4 regions of the Exiguobacterium sp. SH0S2 genome follow, and region 1 is predicted to be linked to each of the others. Evidence: riboswitches for the same ligand, from Rfam matches in the RefSeq annotation. Region 1 holds a riboswitch; each other region holds the start of a gene.
What was found. A riboswitch is a leader RNA that binds a small molecule or an ion and turns the genes downstream of it on or off. The one in region 1 is predicted to bind thiamine pyrophosphate.
Positions count from the first base shown of each region.

Region 2: it holds a riboswitch for thiamine pyrophosphate, as region 1 does, so the genes downstream of both, thiW (energy coupling factor transporter S component ThiW) here and EVJ21_RS00445 (YkoF family thiamine/hydroxymethylpyrimidine-binding protein) in region 1, are expected to answer to the same signal.
Region 3: it holds a riboswitch for thiamine pyrophosphate, as region 1 does, so the genes downstream of both, tenA (thiaminase II) here and EVJ21_RS00445 (YkoF family thiamine/hydroxymethylpyrimidine-binding protein) in region 1, are expected to answer to the same signal.
Region 4: it holds a riboswitch for thiamine pyrophosphate, as region 1 does, so the genes downstream of both, thiT (energy-coupled thiamine transporter ThiT) here and EVJ21_RS00445 (YkoF family thiamine/hydroxymethylpyrimidine-binding protein) in region 1, are expected to answer to the same signal.

Region 1 is NZ_SJVB01000001.1:84,074-87,657, forward strand. Features, by position in the region: gene EVJ21_RS00440 (GTP-binding protein) at 316-1,509, shown strand; TPP riboswitch at 1,575-1,675, shown strand; gene EVJ21_RS00445 (YkoF family thiamine/hydroxymethylpyrimidine-binding protein) at 1,755-2,348, shown strand; gene EVJ21_RS00450 (ECF transporter S component) at 2,341-2,916, shown strand; gene EVJ21_RS00455 (ABC transporter ATP-binding protein) at 2,909-3,584, shown strand, end outside.
Region 2 is NZ_SJVB01000002.1:731,951-735,534, forward strand. Features, by position in the region: gene EVJ21_RS08440 (ribonuclease FAU-1 family protein) at 1-123, opposite strand, end outside; gene EVJ21_RS08445 (hypothetical protein) at 333-1,079, shown strand; gene EVJ21_RS08450 (aminoglycoside phosphotransferase family protein) at 1,080-2,048, opposite strand; gene EVJ21_RS08455 (hypothetical protein) at 2,093-2,413, shown strand; TPP riboswitch at 2,438-2,536, shown strand; gene thiW (energy coupling factor transporter S component ThiW) at 2,600-3,088, shown strand; gene EVJ21_RS08465 (GNAT family N-acetyltransferase) at 3,123-3,584, opposite strand, start outside; gene EVJ21_RS08470 (YcxB family protein) at 3,584-3,584, opposite strand, start outside.
Region 3 is NZ_SJVB01000002.1:691,486-695,069, reverse strand. Features, by position in the region: gene pelG (exopolysaccharide Pel transporter PelG) at 1-590, shown strand, start outside; TPP riboswitch at 652-756, shown strand; gene tenA (thiaminase II) at 838-1,512, shown strand; gene thiM (hydroxyethylthiazole kinase) at 1,509-2,300, shown strand; gene thiD (bifunctional hydroxymethylpyrimidine kinase/phosphomethylpyrimidine kinase) at 2,297-3,127, shown strand; gene thiE (thiamine phosphate synthase) at 3,066-3,584, shown strand, end outside.
Region 4 is NZ_SJVB01000001.1:495,389-498,972, reverse strand. Features, by position in the region: gene pknB (Stk1 family PASTA domain-containing Ser/Thr kinase) at 1-284, shown strand, start outside; gene rsgA (ribosome small subunit-dependent GTPase A) at 328-1,212, shown strand; gene rpe (ribulose-phosphate 3-epimerase) at 1,214-1,870, shown strand; TPP riboswitch at 1,890-1,989, shown strand; gene thiT (energy-coupled thiamine transporter ThiT) at 2,064-2,636, shown strand; gene EVJ21_RS02585 (thiamine diphosphokinase) at 2,636-3,223, shown strand; gene rpmB (50S ribosomal protein L28) at 3,281-3,469, opposite strand.

The sequences.
Region 1 (3,584 bases):
AGAGCTTTTTCTTCGGCCGTCGGGGCCTCAGAAAAAGACAAATGGCCGCTAGATGGCGACCGTTTGCGTTGCTCGTTCGATGGCGCCCCGACTCCTGCAGGAAAGCAAACCAACGGAGACCCAGCAGCGACGTGAGTCGCGATGCGGCTCCGGGATTGCCTGCGGAAAGCGTGGGCGCTGGAAGGACGAGCGATAACAATCATGTTAGTCAACAAGAAAACACGCTCCTTTTGAGCGTGTTTTTTTGTTGACAACGGACGTGATCTCGTTCATTATCTAAAAAGTAATGATTACGATTTAAAGGTGGTATACATCATGAAACGAATTCCGATCACAGTCTTGTCCGGATATTTAGGAAGTGGCAAGACGACGTTGCTCAATCATATGTTGAACAATCGGGATGGTAAAAAATATGCCGTCATCGTCAACGATATGAGCGAGCTGAACATCGATGAGCGATTGATTGACGGGGCAGGTTTTTCACGGACGGACGAGAAGTTGGTGGAGCTGTCTAACGGCTGCATCTGCTGCACGTTGCGAGAAGATTTACTCGAGGCGGTCAGCGAGATTGCGAACGACCGACAGCTCGACGGCATCATCATCGAGTCGTCAGGTATCTCGGAACCGATCCCGGTCGCGCAGACGTTTACATATGCGGATGACGCCTTGGGTATCGACTTGACGAGCCGTGTGTATGTTGACGCGATGGTGACGGTCGTCGATGCGTATCGATTTTTAAAAGACTTCAACTCGGGCGAATCGCTGCATGAACGGAAACAGGCTGTCGACACGGGTGATGTCCGGGAAGTCGTCGACTTGCTCGTCGATCAAGTCGAATTTGCCGACATCATCGTCCTTAACAAGGCAGACCGGGTCACGGAACCGGAACTGCACGAGATCGAAAGTCTGTTACGCGCGTTAAACCCGGCGGCGCGACTTTTGACAAGCACATACGGGAACGTGTTGTTGTCCGACTTGTTAGACGTGAACTTGTTCGACTTCGACCAGGCGATGCACGCCGCCGGATGGATCCAAGAGCTCGAGACAGACGACCATACCCCTGAAACCGAAGAGTACGGCATCAGTTCGTTCGTCTATCGCCGCCGCCGTCCGTTCCACCCGGAGCGTTTACATGCGTGGATCGAACAGTTCCCGGAAGAAGTCGTCCGGGCGAAAGGTTTTTTATGGATCGCCTCACGGAACGACATCGCTTGCCTGTTCTCCCAAGCGGGGTACGCGTCGACGCTCGAACATGCCGGCCGTTGGCTCGCGACGCTTCCTGACGCGGAACGAAAGCAGATGTTTGCCGCCGAACCAGAGCTTGAGGCCGATTACATCGAACCGTACGGCGACCGCCAGACGGAGCTCGTCTTGATCGGTCACCGAATGGACCGAGTGCGCGTCGAGCTTGAACTTGACGCCTGTCTACTGTCAGACGAAGAGATGGCGTCAGACTGGACAACGTTACGGGATACGCTTCCAGGAAACGGAATCGCGACGTTTTCATGATTTAAACGTTTACAATTCAGAATCGAACGGCTATACTTTTGCTTGCATGAACAACCGCATACATTGGACTACACTAGGGGTGCTTCGGCTGAGATGTGAGCATGGCTCCAATCCCTTATAACTCGATCCAGGTAATACTGGCGTGAGGAAGTGTGGCACTTTTTCTGATGGATTGATGATTGGATAAGTGGCCGCATTCTCATGGATGCGGCTTTTTTGTGTAACCAAATAAAGGGGGAATCATCATGAATCAACAATGTGGAACGAGCCCGATCGTCGGGTTCCGCTTTACGCTAAGCCCGATGACGTCAGAGTTCATACCGGTCATCAAAGGAGCACTCAAAGAAACTGATTTAAGCAACGTCTGGAGGCACACGGACGATGTGTCGACCGTGATTCGCGGTCGGGCCGAGCACGTGTTTGACGTCGCGAAAGCAGTCTTGTCACACGCAACGAAGACAGGGACCCACGTCTCGATGAGTGGAACGTTCTCGGTTGGCTGTCCGGGTGACACAGCCGGGGACAATCTGCTCGACGTATCGAGTGAACCTGTGAACGGGCGGGTAGGTGCGCAATACGTCTCTTCACAGTTCGCGCTCTACCCGCTCGGTGATGATGATTACATGGACATCATCTATGAAGAGATCGATTTCGCGAAAGAACGGGGTGTGTTCAATGACGCGATGCATTATGCCTCAGGAATTCACGGAGACATCGAGCCGGTGTTCGCGTTTTATGAGGCGACGTTCAACCGTGTTCGCGAGAAGTCGAGCCACGTCGTCATGTCGGTCACGTTCAGTGTGAACAGTCCGTCACACGAGGGACGCATCGATGCTTAACTCATGGAAGTTGAAAGAAATCGTCTTGTTGTCGATTTTATCGGTCGTCTTTGCCGTCGTCTATTTGGCGTTCGTCCATGTGGGGAACTTGTGGGCCGGCTTGATCGGGCCGATCGCATATGAATGGATTTTTGGGATTTGGTTCATCGTCTCGATTATTACCGCCTACATCATTCGAAAGCCAGGCGCCGCCTTTTTGTCGGAAGTGCTCGCAGCGTCGATCGAGATGATGATCGGCAATGCGATCGGTCCGCGCATCATCCTCGTCGGCATCATTCAAGGACTCGGCGCCGAAGCGGCGTTCGCACTAACCGGGTATAAGCGGTATGACTTGTGGGTGCTCATGCTCGCCGGATTCGGTGCGGCAGTGACGAGTTTCGCATATACGTACGTCATGGGAGGTCTCAGCGCGCTCAGTCCGACGTACGTGGCTTTGATGTTCGCACTACGGGCGACGAGCGGGATGCTCATCGCAGGGATCGGCGGGAAGATTTTGAGCGACTTGTTGCTTCGAACGGGTGCGCTAGAAGGGTATGCCGTCACCCGGCAGAGGAAGGCACATGGTTGAGACCGAGCGTCTGGCGTTTCGTTTCCCGGGAGAAGAACGCGACGTATTGACAGATATCACACTTCGTCTTAAGGACGGCAGGACGCTCATCACCGGGGCGAGCGGGTCGGGGAAGTCGACTTTGTTCGCCTTGTTCAATCGGCTCTACCCGGACAACTGTGATGGGATTGTGACGGGGCGATTGCATCTATTCGGTCGGTCCTATGCCACGTATCGGCCTGGCGAGGTGAATCGCCGCGTCGGGACGGTGTTTCAAGACCCGGACAGCCAGTTCGTCATGCAGACGGTAGAGGAAGAGCTGATTTTCACGCTCGAAAACTTTTCGGTCGCCCGAAGCGAGATGATGGACCGTGTCTCAGCGATTTTGCACGAGTTACATTTGTCCGATTATCGCCACCGCACCATCCATGATTTATCAGGGGGCGAGAAGCAGCAAATCGCCGTCGCCTGTGCCTTGATCGGATGTCCGGAATGGCTCTTACTCGACGAGCCGCTCTCACACCTCGACCCGGCGACGGCACGTCGGTTCGTTCGCTGGCTCGACAAGTCCGCACGGAACGTCAATATCGTCGTCATCGAGCATCGTCCGTACATGTGGGGCGACTTCTTTGACCGGCACCTGGAACTCGTGAACGGAAGGATCGCAGGCGATGGATCGTTCGTCGTTC
Region 2 (3,584 bases), on a different contig from region 1:
GGCGTCAATTTGAAAGAGGGCGACGGTGCCCGAGAAGCGATCGTCCCGCACCTCCATTTGTGCGTATCGATTTTTTAATATGCGTTCCCAATCACGACGATTGGCAAATTTTCGTTTTGGCATCTCTCTCTCTCCTTTAAATCAGTTTCCTAAATGTGTTCGCCAAAAGTCGACATTCCCCTGTTCAATCGTACAGATTGTGTGGATTGAACCAGACGAGGTAGCGATTCCATTTGCCCTAGATGAGAAAGTATCCAGGTTCTCATCCTATTTCATACATGCTACGCTAATGTAAAATAGGGAAATAATGTAACTTACTAGGGGGTTGTTTTATGAAACGATTAGGACTACTTGGCTTAAGCGCGTTCTTGCTGACAGGTTGTACCGATCAAGCCGAGCAACCAATCGTCTCTCCTGATATGAACGAACAAGATGAAGAAGCGACGATCGAATGGACACGAGAAGATTTCAAAGACGTCTTTGACCAACACGAGACTGCCCAAGACTTGTTAGCAGCGCTCGAAACCCAAGGGCTAACACCGTTCCGTGAGACGTTCGAACGCGTCGTCATCGCCGGGGACGGGATCCATCATACATACGCCGATATTTATCCGTTCAAGCTCGACGACGGCACGTACGCGACCGTCTATGAGAATGAAGACGGTGAGATCGCCAACGGTCCCGAGTCGGTCGCACCACTCTTTTGGCAAGAAGAGTCGTTCACGCAATTCGTTGAGGAGATTGAGAAGCGCAAATACGGGACGAGTGCCCCCCCGACCGACGTCACATTGACGCAAGACGAGTTTCAATCGATTTACGACCGCCATGCCTACACGTCAGCGCTCATCGTCGAGCTCGACGAATGGGGAGTTCAAGTCGCACGCGACCCAATCGAGAACGTCATCATTGCCGGGAACGGCGTCAAGGAAGTGACGGCCGACTTGATCGTCTTTGAGATCGAAAACGGCTACGCTATCGTCTACGACCAAGACGGTGAGATTTTGAAAGCACCGGAGTCGATCGCCCAGCTGTTTTGGAACGAGACGGATTATGAAAACCTGCTCGAGAAGAACGAGTGATCACGTACCGCGACGTTTCAAGTCCCGATACTCGAGGAACAAGTTGAGCCATTGGGCCGGTTTATCGGCTGACTCGGACGGATCATACCGATAGTTGGTCACATATACATGCCACGACAGCGCCCGATACACGCAACCGAGCTCTTCAGCGATCAACAAATGGCGCCATAGCACGTCCCGAGGCGCTACACCTTCCCACTCAGCCAAGTAGACGGTACGCATCTTCTGAATCTGTTCATACCATGCGACTTCATCGTCTTCTGGCAACAAGTCGTAGAGCGCGTTCCAAAACACACGGACGCTGAAGAACGGATGGGTGACGGTCGCATCGCCCCAATCGAGAATACATAAGTCATCCGTCTGTTTGCGCCAAAAGATGTTGCCGCCATGTAAGTCGCCGTGCTCGAGACTCATCGGCACCCCAGTCGCGAGCTCGTCGCACATGGTGAGGAGTTTGTCTTGGAGCGCCAGCACCGCCTCTGCCTTATCTCGATCTAACCCCGTACATAACTCGGGTAAATACGTCCGTATCTCTTCTTTTAGACGAGCCGGACGCCGGTCCGGGATACCGTAGGCCAAAAGCGTATCCGTGTAATTCGCTTCTTTTCTCTGTAGTTTCGCATATTGACGCACAGCCGCTTTGTACCGACTGTGCTTGGGGTATTCACGAAGTGCATCCCCGCCGATGTCTCGCATAAGTAGCCAGTTGCGTGTCGCGGCAATGGCGATGACCTCCGGGACGAGTCCCGGATGCCGTTCGGCTAGATGCATCGACAGTTCAGCCTCGCCACCACTGATTGCTGTCACCGCCTTGGCGTAGTAACGGTCTGCTCCGTACTCTCCATACATCAAGTATGTCAAGTCGGTATCTTTCACAACCCGCCACGTCACGCCTGGCACATGGCCATCGAGCCAGTGCTCGAACTGTTCACGGTAAGACTCGTCACGCCATGGGATCGCATCCCTCACTGACCTCACTTCCTTTCACCACACTTCGTTTAGGAGGAAATAATATGGACGTTGTCTATTATTCATACCCGGTCGATGCGCTACTCTATATGTATTTAGGTGCGACGGCTGTCTTCAGCTTCATAATTGGTCTAGTCGTTCGCCGCGTGTCGAGGCGTCCAGATATCAGCTTTTGGACGACGATCGTGCTCAGCTTTGTCGGACTATGTCTTTCACTCGGCTGGTTCCGTAACGCCTCGGTCACCGTATTTATGGGTACACTCCCGTGGGTCATCAATCTCGTGTTTTCCCTGTTTTTATACGCCCTGTATAGCGGTATCATTTATTTCATCTTCCGACCGCGAAAAATTGAGGCAACAAAATAACGTTATGCTATACTCAAACCAATAAACGACCACTAGGGGAGCCTTCGGGCTGAGACGGCAACTGCCGGACCCTTCGAACCTGATCTGGCTCATACCAGCGTAGGGAAGTGGCTTGGATACGTCTGTCTGTCCACGCCACTTTTCCACTTGGAGAAGTGGCGTTTTCATTTTGAAAGGAGACACTACATGCGTATTCAACAACTCACTTGGATGGCGATGCTCATCGCCATCGCCATCATCGGCTCCCTGTTCATCTCCATCCCGACCGGTGTCGCCCGGGCCTATCCGGTGCAACATATGGTGAACGTCATCGCCGCCGTCACCGTCGGTCCGATTGGTGCCGTCCTCGTCGCGTTCGTGACCGGACTCGTCCGTGTCATGACCGGGACCGGGTCGTTGCTCGCCTTCCCAGGTGGTATGATCGGCGCCTTGCTTGCTGGACTATTTTACGTGCGGACGAACCGGGTCGCTTTCGCTGCGCTCGGTGAAGTCATCGGGACGGGTGTCATTGCCTCGCTCATCGCCGTCCCGTACGCGAAAATCTTAATGGGTTCTGAGTTTGGGGCGCTGTTCTTCTTCCCGGCCTTCCTCGCCTCGAGCGTGACCGGAGCCATCCTCGGCTGGATCGTCTTGACGCGGGTCAAACAGTTGCGTCCACTCACGGTGAAGCGATAATTGAACAACAACCACCAAAACAGGGACGGCCGACTTAGGAAGGCTGTCCCTGCTTCACGTGATACACCCAAATCTCTTCCCCGTTCGCTTCATCAATCAAGCCACTGTCCTCAAATCCGCCCTTCGCATAAAACCGTTTCGCTGGTTCGTTCGTCGGATGGAGACTGAGGATGATGTCATCGACATCAAATCGCTCTTGCATCCACTCAATCGCAAGTTGCAAAAATGTTGACCCGATGCCTTTCCCTTGCTCATCCATATCAATCATAAAGCGGTCGAGCCAGACGTAACGCTCCACCTTGTTCTCGGCCCCGACCATCATGAAGCCGACCGGTTGATTGTCTCGACAGAGCGCGTAGCACGTCCACGCGTACTTGACGTCGACGTCCATCTCGCGGAGCGATTCCGCGTTCGTTTCGATAAAGCGGGCCTGACCAGGTGCGACGGTCAAGGCGACGACCGCATCCAAGTTCGTCTCATCAATCGGTTGAATCGT
Region 3 (3,584 bases), on a different contig from region 1:
CGACCCAGCTCTTGTTCGTCGTCGCTGTCGAGACAAGGTTTTACGAGCGCTACCGAACGTTTTACGGCTTGATCAATTATGGCGGGGCGTTACACCAAATTGAGAAGGCGAAGCAGACGATGACGACGGTGTTGAAAAATGAATTGATCCGACTTGGGCGAAGTCAAGGTGTTGTCACCTTGTTCGCGATCCTGATGGCGGGTGTGTTCGTCGGTTGGATTGGTGTCCCGGAAGAAGTCGGTCAAATTTTCCGGATGACGACGCTCGCCGCGTTCGCGAACGCGATGATTCTCGTACTGACGCTGCTCTTGCTTTATTTTGAGGACCGGCGTGGTGCGTTGTTCGTCAACCTATCGTTCTTCACATTGAACGCCTTGTTCACGTTGTCGTTACTATCGCGCGGGATCGATTGGTATGGGGTCGGCTTTGCGATCAGCACGACCATCACGTTCTTTATCGCAGGACTGCGCTTGATTTATTTTATGGGGAAGGTCGATTATTACGTGTTCGCGGCCTCGAACCGTCGTAAGCTCGGGACGGAACGGTTCTCGCATTTTGGGACCGCGCTCAACCGTCGCTTCTCGCGTTAAAGGGTTTGCATTTTTCAAAAAGATTGATATGATGTGGTCGAAGATGACCGAATTTCATAATGTTTGCCACTAGGGGAGTCGCTTGACGCGGCTGAGATGGACAAGGTCCAGACCCTTTGAACCTGATCTAGTTCACGCTAGCGGAGGGAAGTGGGCGAAACGTCCTTTCTCACACTCTTTGTGTATGGCCGACGCCGCTTCCGTTATGGGAGGCGGCGTCTTTTTTCATACAAAGGAGGAGAATACGATGACATTTACCGCACACATCCGCCAAGAGGCCAACGCCTTGTTTGAGGCGAGTTTCCACCATCCGTTCGTCCGCGCGCTCGGAGACGGGACGCTCGACGAGGCGAAGTTTCGGCATTACGTGATGCAAGACTCGTACTACTTGAATCAATTTTCGAAAGTACAGGCGAAGGGCGCTACACTTGCCCCGACGATGGAGCTGGCGAGCCGATTTTTGACGCACGCCCTCCACACGATCGAGGCGGAGCACGAGTTGCATCGGGAATTTTTTACGATGCTCGAGGTGAGTGACATGGAGTGGGCGACGTTCGAACCAGCTCCGACGGCTTATGCATACACGCTCCATATGCAACAAGCCGGCCCGACGCTCGGAGACGTGCTCGCGGCGATTCTTCCATGCTACTGGGTGTATTACGAGATCGGGGAGCGCTTGAAGGACGCAGAGCCAGACCATCCGATCTATTCTGTTTGGATTGCGACGTACGGTTCGGAATGGTTCCGTGAACTCGTCGAAGAGCAGATCGAGCGACTTGACGAATTGGCGGGACAAGCGACGGAGTCAGAACGGATTCGCTATCAGCAACTGTTTTTGAAAAGTTGCTACTATGAGCTCGCGTTTTGGGAGATGGCCTGGACACTCGAATCGTGGGAACTGCCGCTTGAGGTGGGACAATGAGGCCGGATCTATGGGAAGCCGTCCGGTTGAAGCGACCGCTCGTCCATAACATTACGAACACCGTCGTCGCCAACTTCTCGGCCAACGGGTTGCTCGCCATCGGGGCGTCCCCGGTCATGGCTGATGCGATCGAAGAAGTGGCAGACATGGCGACCGTGAGCGATGCCCTCGTCTTGAACATCGGGACGCTTGACGCAATGACCGAGGCGACGATGATCCGCGCCGGACAAGCCGCGAATCAGTCGGGCCGCCCTGTCGTCCTAGACCCGGTCGGTGTCGGGGCGACACCGTTCCGCCGCGACGTCGTCGAACGGATTTTGCGAGACGTCCGCGTCACGGTCATCCGTGGGAACGCCGGGGAAGTCGCCACGCTTGTCGATGCCGGTTGGACGACGAAAGGGGTCGACGCCGGAAGCGGCACACATCATCCGCAACAACTCGCCGAACGAGCAGCGAACCGATATAGCTGTGTTGTCGCGATTACCGGGGCGACAGATTTCGTGAGTGACGGGACGGTCACGCTAGAAATTTTGGGCGGGCATCTGCTCATGACAGAGACGACAGGCACCGGCTGTCTACTCAGTGCGGTCGTCGGTGCGTTCCTTGCTGTTGAACCGGACGTGATGACGGCAACCTCGACCGCGCTCACCGGATATGCACGATGCGGCGAGTTGGCGAGTGAAGCAGCGACGGGTCCGGGGGATTTCCCAATCCACTTTCTCAACGCACTCGCTACCATGACGTCAACTGACCTGCCGAGCGACCGAATCGAGGTGTTCGCGCGATGAGGCCTCAAGTCTTGACCATCGCCGGTTCGGACTCTGGCGGGGGAGCCGGAATCCAAGCCGATTTGAAAACGTTTCAAGAATTAGGCGTATTTGGCACGAGTGTCGTGACCGCGGTGACGGCTCAAAACACGCGTGGCGTGCACGGTGTCGAAGCCGTCTCCGCCGACCTCGTCGCACGCCAGCTCGATGCAGTCGGATCAGACTTTATCATCTCGGCGTGCAAGACCGGGATGCTGTTCAATCGTGAGTTGATTGACGTCGTGGCGGACGCAATCGAGCAGCATCGATTTCAAAATGTCGTCGTCGATCCGGTCATGATCGCTAAAGGCGGTGCGACCTTGCTTAAACGGGACGCCGTCACCGCGCTACGGACGAGGCTGTTACCGATGGCGACGGTCGTCACGCCAAATATCCCTGAAGCTGAAGTGTTGACCGGCTTGACGATTTGTACGTTCACTGATCGTATGAAAGCAGCTGAGCGCTTGTTGTCTTACGGGGCAAACGTCGTCATGTTGAAAGGCGGTCATTTGGACGGTCCTCTCGCCGAAGACCTAGTCATGACGAAGACCGATACGTTTCGAATGGTGACACCACGGTTGCTGACGAAAGATACGCACGGGACCGGCTGCACGTTTTCGGCTGCGCTAACAGCGGAGCTCGCGAACGGGCATACCGTTACGGAAGCCGCGCAGAAGGCGAAACAGTTCATCCATAGTGCCATCTCCCACGGATTACAAATCGGCAGCGGGCATGGACCGACAAATCATTGGGCGTATAACAAGCACCCGAAGGAGGTGGTTTCCATTGAGTCCATCGCCTATCGTTGAGCGGTTAAAGCTCTACTTCATCTGCGGCACAGCGGATACGTTTGATCTCGTTCAGACGGTCGAAACGGCGCTTCAATGTGGTGTGACATGTTTTCAATTTCGCGAAAAAGGTAAAGAGCCACTGTATGGGGATAAAAAAGAAGCGATGGCACGAGCGTTGCATACACTTTGTCGACAGTACCGTGTCCCGTTCATCGTCAACGATGACGTCGAGCTGGCAATCAAACTCGATGCGGACGGAGTTCATGTCGGACAAGAGGACGCAGCAGCCGAAGTCGTTCGTCGGCGAATCGGTTCAAAGAAGTGGCTCGGTGTCTCGGTCCACTCGATCGAGCAAGCCGCAACGGCTTCGAGATACGCCGATTATGTCGGAATTGGACCGATTCATCCGACTGTGTCGAAACAAGACGCGGCCGAAGTGAATGGAACGATGCTCATTCGGCAAGTGCGAGCCCGG
Region 4 (3,584 bases), 410 kb from region 1:
CACAAGGGGTCGAGCCGACCGACATCTCGATCGAGCGAGAAGTGGACGTCGAAATCGAACCGCCGGCAGAAGGTGAAGAGGCGGAGCCGGTCGAAGTCGTCATCCGTACCGTCGATGCCCGTGGTGAGATCGAAGTGTTGCGTGATATGATCACAGAAACGACGACGTATTCCTATACGCTCGTCATTGCTCCGGACGAAGTCGGTACCGCGACGATTGAAGTCGAGGGAGAAGTCGTTCGGACCGATACGGTGACATACGCCCAAGCAAAAGATTCACAATGAAGAGGTGGCGTGCGCGTCACCTCTTTTCTAAGGAGGAAACAGGATGAAAGGAACGATTATTCGCTTGCAAGGTGGATTTTATGATGTCATGACCGAAACGAAAGTTGAAATCAGATGTCGCGCCCGGGGAAACTTCCGGAACCGAAACATTTCGCCCGTCGTCGGGGACGACGTCGATATTCAAGACCAAGGGGACGGGACCGGCTACATCATGGCTGTCGATGAGCGGTCGAACCATCTCGTCCGTCCGCCGATCGCCAACATCGATCAGGCGTTTCTGCTCTTTTCCGTGAAAGAGCCGGCGTTCTCGTTTCATTTGCTTGACCGCTTTCTCATTTTGATCGAATCGAAGCAAGTTCACCCAATCATCGTGTTGACGAAGATGGACTTGTTGCTAGAAGCTGAAAAAGAAAAAATTAGTGCGGCGGCAGCGCTATACCGTTCGATCGGCTATCAAGTCATTGAGACGTCGACCGAAGACGGAGCTGGAATCGAGCTCATCCGCAGCACGTTCAAAGACAAGACGAGCGTGTTCGCCGGACAGACCGGCGTCGGGAAGAGTTCGTTGCTGAACGCGGTCGCACCGGAGCTCGAACTCGCGACTGGTAAAATTTCGAAAGCGCTTGGCCGCGGGAAGCATACGACGCGTCACGTCACGCTCATCACACTCGCGGACGGGTTCGTCGCCGATACACCTGGATTCTCGAGTCTTGAGTTCCCGGAAGAACTTGAAGTCGAGGAGATGCGTTGGTGTTTCCCTGAATTCGTCTTGCGGCACGATGACTGTAAATTCCGTGGTTGCGCCCATTTGAACGAGCCAGGTTGTGCCGTCAAAGCGGCGGTCGAGGCCGGAGAAATCGCTTCCACCCGCTATGCGAACTATGTTACGTTTATGGAGGAATTAAAAGATAGACAACGGAGGTACTAACATGATTAAAATCGCACCATCGATCCTGTCGGCCGATTTTGCCAACCTTGAGGCAGAGGTCAAAGCGGTCCAAGAAGCAGGGGCCGATTACATTCATTTTGACGTCATGGACGGTCAGTTCGTGCCGAACATCTCGATTGGACTGCCGGTACTCAAAAGTTTGCGTGACAAGTCGGACATGGTATTAGACGTCCATTTGATGATCGACCAACCGGAACGGTTCGTCGAGGACTTCGTTCAAGCAGGCGCCGATATCGTCACGGTCCATGTCGAGGCGACAAACCATTTGCATCGCGTATTGCAACAAATCAAAGGAGCCGGCGCCAAGTGTGGTGTCGTCTTGAACCCACATACACCGTTGTCGTCAATCGAGCACGTGCTCGGGGATGTCGATATGGTGTTGCTCATGACCGTGAACCCTGGCTTTGGCGGCCAAGCGTTCATCGAAGCAGTCGTCCCGAAGATCGCGGCGCTCAGCGAGATGCGCCAAGCGCGTCGTCTCGACTTCGAGATCGAGATCGATGGCGGGGTAAATCCTGCGACGGCAAAACTTTGTATCGACGCAGGTGCCGACGTCCTCGTTGCCGGTTCAGCCATCTATAACGAACCGAGCTATAAAGACGCAATCGATAGCATTCGCAACGCGTCTCGTGTATAATCGTCTGTAGAACAACAAATATTGTCGCAAGGGGTGTCACATCTGTGGCTGAGAGGCATGAGCTAACCCTTTGAACCTGTTCCGTTCACACGGACGTAGGGATGTGGCGAAAATGCACGTTGCTACACGATAGCAGCATGGCGTTTACGTCATGCTGCTTTTTGTCGTTCACTCATATCAAGGAGGGAATAAGATGAAACAACGTTTAAAACTACAGGCGCTCATTGAAATCTCGCTGTTCGCCTCGCTCGGACTGATCTTTGACATGCTCATCCCATATCGGTTGCCGCAAGGCGGAGCAGTCAGCTTGGCGATGCTGCCGATTCTCGTGATGGCTTATCGGCATGGATTGAGAGGCGGACTCGCGACAGGCGCGCTCGTCGGGACGCTACAACTGTTATTTGGGGCCTATATCTTCACGCCGGTCCAGTTTTTACTCGACTACACGGTCGCCTACGGCCTCGTCGGAGTCGCCGGCATCTTCGCCGGGCAAGTCAAACAGTCGGCAAAAGACGGCGCCAAGAAAACGCTCACGTTCTATTTGATTCTCGGGGCGTTGATCGGCTCGGCGCTCCGCTACGTTGCGCACGTCGTCTCCGGCATCGTCTTCTTCGCCGAGTATGCGGAAGGACCGGTCGTCTTATACTCGCTCGGCTATAACTTGACGTATATGTTGCCGTCGTTCCTCGTCTCGGCGGTCGTGATCGTGCTCTTGTTCACGTCGGCGCCGCGTTTCGCGACGCTCGCGACACGGGACATCAGATAATGCGTGTCTTGATTGTGGCTGCGAGCCCGGAAGCGGTCCCTGAGCTTCCTCGGAACGCCGATTACGTCATCGGCGTCGACGGCGGCTATCATACGCTGCTCGACCGTGGGATGAAGCCGGACCTGCTCGTCGGTGACTTTGATTCGTTCACAGGCACCGTGCCGGAGGAAGCTGTCCGTTATCCGTCTGAAAAAGACGTGACCGACCTTGAGATCGCTCTCGAGGCGGCACGAGGGAAAGGGGCGGACGTGATCGACGTGTACGGTGCACTCGGGGGCAGACTCGATATGACGCTCAGCAACGTCGGTCTGCTCGAGGCGTACCCCGAGATGCGGTTGTTCGCAGACGGGCAAGAAGTGCGCCTCGTCGGAAAAGGGGACTATCGTCTCCCGCGTCGTCCTGACCATTACTTGTCGCTCGTACCTTGGAAACGGGCCTCGGTCTCGATTCGTGGCGTCAAGTACCCGCTCGAGAACCATGACGTCGTCAGCCATGAGGCGCTGACGATCTCAAACGAGTGGTCGGCGGAAGAGGCGGATTTGCTCGTTCATAGCGGCAACGTCTTGATTATGTATATAAAGAAATAAACAAAAAAAATCCCATCGGCGCATGCCGCTGGGATTTATTTCGTTCGTGTATGGTAATTATACGCGTTCAACGAGACCTGATTTAAGAGCGCGAGCTGAAACCCAAACTCGTTTAGGTTTACCGTCAACGAGAATGCGAACTTTTTGTACGTTTACACCCCAAGTACGTTTTGTCTTGTTGAGTGCGTGCGAACGGTTGTTACCTGACTTAGGTGACTTACCTGTTACGTAGCATTTACGTGCCATGCGTTTCCCCTCCTTTTTTATGTGGGTTCGTCCTAATAGACACTCGTTTATATTAGCATGGGTTTTTTCACGATGCAACTAGAAAATAACCGGATGACAAGAAAAAAACTTGACA